Regions from separate parts of the Nitrosococcus wardiae genome, predicted to be linked through region 2. Evidence: predicted binding sites of a transcription regulator. Region 2 holds the regulator's gene; the other holds the start of a gene.
What was found. The regulator sigma-54, encoded in region 2, starts transcription at its own class of promoters, with help from an activator protein. The targets are predictions, from matches to a motif close to TGGCANGNTNCNTGCTT.

Region 1: the regulator sigma-54 is predicted to act here: its motif matches at 1,522-1,538, upstream of E3U44_RS13745 (PspA/IM30 family protein).

The regions. Positions count from the first base shown of each region.
Region 1 covers NZ_CP038033.1:2,887,201-2,890,376, reverse strand. The annotation lists gene E3U44_RS13750 (FAD-binding oxidoreductase) at 1-1,191, opposite strand, end outside; gene E3U44_RS13745 (PspA/IM30 family protein) at 1,578-2,237, shown strand; gene E3U44_RS13740 (hypothetical protein) at 2,227-3,176, shown strand, end outside.
Region 2 covers NZ_CP038033.1:1,240,543-1,243,718, forward strand. The annotation lists gene E3U44_RS06090 (HPr kinase/phosphorylase-related protein) at 1-82, opposite strand, end outside; gene ptsN (PTS IIA-like nitrogen regulatory protein PtsN) at 83-565, opposite strand; gene hpf (ribosome hibernation-promoting factor, HPF/YfiA family) at 579-920, opposite strand; gene E3U44_RS06105 (RNA polymerase factor sigma-54) at 932-2,380, opposite strand; gene lptB (LPS export ABC transporter ATP-binding protein) at 2,466-3,176, opposite strand, start outside.

The DNA.
Region 1 (3,176 bases), 1.6 Mb from region 2:
TCCCCCTAAGCGAAAGCATTCCTGATCCAATCGTTTGGTGTAGTAGAAATCCTCGTCTTCTCTGGGTTTGGGCGTGAGGCAGTAGCAGCCCAGATTAAAATAGAGGGTATGGGCCTGGAGGGGGTAGAGGGTGGGGGATTGGGAGGGGATAATGGGTAACGCCACCCAAGGCTGATCCTGCAAGTCGACATTTTCCAAAGCAAAATGGACTAAATTTTCTGCCTGTTCCCAGGGTACTTCCCAGTCTTGAATGAGCTGTTCGGTGCCCTCATCCGCATCAATGTGCAAAATTTTATAAAGTTTGTTTTTCCAGGTGGTATAGCGGTTATAAAAGCCGGAACTGCGCATTTTTAAGGGAGCAAGCTTGCGAAATAGCCAATAAAAGCCCGTTTCAGGTACATTCCAAAACCAGTCTGGATCATAACGGAAAATATACTGCTTGGTTGGTAAAAACATTTCGGCTTTCTGTCGCGCCGTTTTGTAGTAAATATTTTGATAAATATCGTCAAGCTGAGGGGCACTTTTAGTAAAATTTGCTTCTGTGAGATATAGTTCGTGGGGATTATAAAAAAGCCCTTCGATAAAATTCGCTTGGGCGAGCTCCACCGCCTTTTTCATGGCTTCTAAATAATCATGGACCTGATTAAATTGGGTATGGCGAATCTGTACATAAGGTTTTGCCGGGATTAACTTGATTTTAGCCCGCAAAATATAGCCGAGAGTGCCATAGGAGTTGGGCAGGGCGTGAAATAAGTCTGAATAGGCATTGTCGGCGGTACAGGTGATGATGCGGCCTTCGGGGAGGAGGACATCGGCTTCCATAAGGCCGTCATGGACAAAGCCATAACGATAACCCGCCGATTCGATCCCAATGCCTACCGTGGCCCCCCCAATAGTAATGTGTTTCAATTCGGGGGCAATGGTGGGTAAAAAACCGTGGGCTAGCGTTTCATCCACAATTTGCTCGTAAGTGGTTAAGCCCTCCACTTCCAAGGTTTGGGCGTGACGGTCAAGATGGAGAATATGATTAAAGTCTTGGAGTGAAACCACCTTGGTGGCTTCCGGTTGTCGGCCTTGATAACGGAATAAATTGGAAGTGGTGCGCTTTTTGATGCGAATTTTCTGGTGGGATGGGGGGCCAATGGCGTATTTTAGTTGTTGCAGGCGTTGTTGGTAAGCGGGTTGGGTCATGGGGTTGGGGTCGTGGCGGTAATTTTAAAGGTCTAGTTGTCGGAGCGCTTTGGCGACTTGGGCCAGCTTACGAATCTTGGCGGTAAGTGATTGGCGAGGACTCATTGATATTGAGGATAGGCTGAACCTCATCCAGTAGCAACACTAATAATCTATATGGTCCAGCAAAAGGTGGCAGGATAGCCGTTCGAGAAAGTACATTTTATGTACTTAGATACACAAAATATGTATATTTACACCCTTGTTATTGATTTCCCAATAAAGTCCTATTTGTATTTTATTTTTAATAAGCTATTGAATTATTAATGTTTTTGTCGTCAATGTTCGGGCTGGCACAGAAGTTGGATTATCTTCCGTGGGAAAGAAAAAACCATGAGGAGGTTATCATGTCTTTCTTTAGACGCCTATCTGCCAGCTTAACCGCCCGCATCGACCAGGTGGTTGCTCAGATGGAGAACCACGATGCCATCATTGAGGCTGCTATTCGGGAGGCCCGCCAAGCTACCGCCAAAGCCAAGGTTCGCTTGGCCCGGGTCCGCAGTGATGGTGAGCGGTTGGAAACCAAGCTCGCTGAGCTGCGAGAAGCTGAAATCAAATGGTCGGAGCGGGCCAGGCGCATTGCCAAAGAGGATGAGAATAGGGCGTTAGAATGCCTGCGCCGCCGCCGGGGATGTCAACGCCAGCGGGTCCAATTGGAAAAGGCGCGGGAAAATCACCAACAGGGGGAGGTTCGTTTGGTAGGGGATGTAAGAGAAGCGGAAGAGCGGGTTGCCGACATGACCCAGAAGCGTCATTTGATGCGTACCCGCCAGTCGGCGGCTGAGGCTCTCAATTCCATCACCCGTGTGGACTCCCGTATGGATGGCGATGTTGCCGATGCCTTTGAGCGGTGGGAGGTCCGTATCACCGAGGCCGAGTACGAGGCGGGCACCGCAGACTTTCTGGATAGCTTGGAACAACGTTTTGCCGATGCCGAGGAACAGGACGCCCTGCGCGCCGAATTGGATGAACTTTTGTTGAAGGAGGAGAACCATCATGAATGCTGAAACTCAAGTCCAGGTGGCGCAGCCTGCCGCGTCACAGCCCTCCGTCAGCCGCTTTAACTTTCAATTTTTACCCCGCTTGTTGCGGGGGGTGGGGGCCGTGGCTGTGGTGGCTTCTCTCTCTATTTTTTTGCTTCAGGGCTGGGAAAGCGGCAATGATAGTTACCGTTATTTGCTGCTGCTCGCCCATACCGCAGGTTTGGCAGTGATGGGCTTTGGCGCGGGTCACTGGCTGCGGGAAAGCAAGGGGGCCCGCCTTTTATTGCTGTTGGCATTGGTCTCGGTGCCGGCTAATTTCGCTATTCTGGGGGCCTTTGTTTATTCCGCTTCTGACGCCAATAGTACTGCCTATCCTGTCTTTGCCACCTGGCAGGCAGAAAGCTTTACGGTCACCTGGGGGCTGCTTGCCGGTGCCGTCCTGGTGTTGGCGCCGGTTGCCTGGTTAGGTTTTCGGGTATTGGCCCGGCATTCCGCTGGGCCTTTGACGGGACTCTTTTTGGCCACGAATGGGGTCTTACTGATTCCCTTGCGGGAAGAGACGTTTGTGGCTTGGGTATTGCTGGGATTGACGGTCTTTGTGCTCTGGTGGACTGCCCGTGTCGGGCACCGTGACACCGCCATGAAAACCCTGGAAGGAGCGTTTGCGCGGGGATTGCAGTTTTTGCCCCTGGCCCTATTGTTTGGGCGCACGGTTTGGCTTTATACCGCCGACGCCTTTTTGTTTACCGCCATGTCGGTAACGGCATTTCTTATGTTGCGCCAGGTGGCCCTGGAGCTGAATAGCCGCTCCAAGCTCCGCAGTTTTAGCGAGCAATTGGCCATCCTCCCCGCCTTGACCACCGGATTGGGATTGGCGGCGGTGGTGGATAAGGTCATCAAGGGAGGCGATGCCTACGCCTTTGCGGTGTTCTCCTGGGCGGCGGCAGCCATGATTTTTGAAAT
Region 2 (3,176 bases):
CCCCGACGTCAAAAATGACCAGCAGCACGCCATGGCTGGTGACGTTGTCTTCACTAGGGCTACTCACGCCTTGCAATCTCACTTAGTCAACAATACCGGTGGACGCAGAGGTTTGCTCCCATTCCCTTAGGACCTCCAGCAGGGTATGGGGGTCTTTGGCTTCACGCAGGCGGGCACAGAATTCCGGATCACGGAACATTTCTGCCAATTGGGCAAGCAGCTGCACGTGAATTTGGGCTGATTCTTCCGGAACCAGCAGGGCGCAGAATAGATCGACCGGCTGTTGATCGAGGGCATCAAAATCAATTCCTTGGTCCAGGCGAACTAATGCTGCGAGGGTATGCTGATTGCCAGCCATGCGGGCATGGGGAATGGCGATCCCATCCCCAAGACCAGTGCTGCCAAGACGTTCCCTAGCAAGTAGGCAGTCGAAAACATCCGCCGAGTCCAGGTCATCCGCGCCTCGGGTAAGCAACTCGCTGAGCCGCTCTAGCACACGTTTTTTGCTGCCTGCAACGGCACCCACAGCGATTTGTTCGGGGACAAGAAACTCGGTAATTTGCATGATTGGGGTTAATCTATCCTTGTTGTTGCTTTTTCATTATTCCCTCACTGCGGTGATGGTCGGTCAATTTCTCTCGGTGCTTTTTAATTTGCCGATCTAATTTGTCCACCAGATCGTCAATGGCGGTATACATGTCTTCGTCTTCAGAGGAGGCAAACACATTGGCCTTGCTCACATGCAGTGTTGCTTCAGCTTTCTGCCTCGTTTTTTCAACACTAAGGACGACGTGAATATTAGTCAATTGATCAAAATGGCGTTCTAGGCGCTCACACTTATTTTCCACATAGTTCCGCAGGGCTTGAGTGATTTCAACGTGGTGGCCAGTAATATTTACTTGCATGGATTGCTCCTTAATTATTTTGCTCTTTAGATCAATCGTTTCCGTTCATTGGAGGGGGGGATGTTCAAGTTCTCCCGATATTTAGCGATGGTACGCCGTGCCACTTTAATGCCTTGTTCGGCTAAGATTTGCGCGATTTTACTATCGCTTAGGGGCCTGCGGGGCTCTTCCCCGGCAATTAATTTCTTGATAAGGGCGCGGATGGCAGTTGCAGAGCATTCTCCCCCGCTGCTGGTAGCCACATGGCTGGAAAAAAAGTATTTTAGCTCATAGATTCCTCGGGGGGTATGCATATATTTGTTGGTTGTGACCCGCGAGATAGTGGATTCATGCATGGAGACGGCTTCTGCAATATCGTGGAGTACTAAAGGACGCATGGCTTCTTCGCCCTGCTCTAAGAATCCCTGTTGGCGTTCCACGATGCAGCACGCAACTTTAAGTAATGTTTCATTGCGGCTATGTAAACTTTTAAGGAACCAGCGGGCTTCTTGGAGCTGGTTTTTAAGATAGCTGTTAGTGAGACTGTCATCAGCCCGCCGGATCAGGCTGGCGTACTGGGTATTAACCCGCAGACGTGGCGCGATATCAGGGTTAAGTTCAACATGCCAGCTGCCACTTTGCTTAGTGACATAGACATCAGGCACGACGTACTCGGTTTTACTGGGTTGTATTTGGGTTCCTGGCCGTGGATTGAGGGATTGAATCAAGTGGATGGCCGCTCCCAGTTCTTGTTCCGATAATTTCATTGCCCGCATTAATTGGGCATAGTCCCGTTTACCTAGTGTGTCGAGATAGTGGGACAACAGCAGCTTTGCTTTTTCTAGCCAAGGGGTGTCCGGGGGATATTGTTTCAGCTGTAACAGTAGGCACTCACCTAAGTCACGGGCTCCAACACCAGGGGGGTCGAAATTTTGTACCTGATGCAAGATAACTTCCACTTCCTTGGGCTCAACCTCGATTTCCTCTCCTAGGCTTTGTTGTATCTCCTCAAGAGTGCCGCATAAATAGCCTTCTTCATTAATCGAATCGATAATGGCGGTGGCAATGACGAGATCCTTCTCGTTGGTCGCCGCCAAACGAGCCTGCCAAAGCAAGTGTTCTTGTAAGGTTTCTTCTCGATTGCCTTGGTTTTCCAGATCGGGTAAGAATTCCTCTCCAGAGGAAGCAGGCAACGGTAAGCTGTCATAGATATCGTTCCAACTGCTGTCTACCGGCAATTCGTCGGGGATTGCCTCGCCGAGTGAGGTGGCTATCTCATTGCCCTCAGGGGTGATGGCTTCCTTTACCTCATCGGTGTCTAAACGCTCCTGTCCCTCTTCGCTTTCACTTTGCTCAAGCAGCGGATTCGATTCTAGCGCCTGTTGGATTTCAGTTTGTAGTTCCAAAGACGAGAGCTGCAACAGGCGAATGGCTTGCTGCAGCTGGGGTGTCATCGTAAGTTGTTGCCCAAGGCGTAGTTGGAGAGAGGTTTTCATACCTGAGCTCTGCCTGCTATTGGATTGCTATTTATTATATTCAGCAATGAACGTATAGTTGGCAATAAACATGCCATAACAGCCGTTAAAGATGAAAATTGTACCCCAAATAAACTTCCTTTACTCGTTCATTATTAAGAATTTCCCGAGGTTGACCTTTGGCGATGACTTCACCTTCATTCACAATATAAGCATACTGGCAAATTCCTAGGGTTTCCCGGACATTGTGATCGGTAATTAAGACACCGATCCCCCGTTCTGTCAGTTGCCGGATGATACCCTGGATGTCTAGCACCGAAATAGGGTCCACTCCGGCAAAAGGCTCATCTAATAGTATAAATTGTGGTTCTACTGCCAGTGCACGGGCAATTTCAACACGCCGCCGCTCTCCGCCCGAGAGGCTCATCCCCAAGGTTTTTTTCACATGGGTAATGTTCAGTTCATGCAGCAGCGCGTCCACCAGCTGTCGGCGCTCTGGTTTTGTCAGATCGCTTCGGGTTTCTGCGATGGCCATAATATTTTCGGCCACGGTCAGCTTGCGGAAAACCGAGGCTTCTTGGGGCAGGTAGCTGATTCCTAAGCGGGCCCGGCGATGAATGGGGTATTGAGTGATCTCGTGATGGTCTAAAGAAATGAGACCTTTGTCGGTTGAAATTAAGCCCACTAGCATGTAGAAACAAGTTGTCTTACCGGCACCATTGGGGCCGAGTAGGCCCACGACTTCGCCACTTGAGAGTTCTAGAGAAACATCCCTGACCACCCAGCGGGATTGGTAGCATTTGGCAAGGTGATAGGC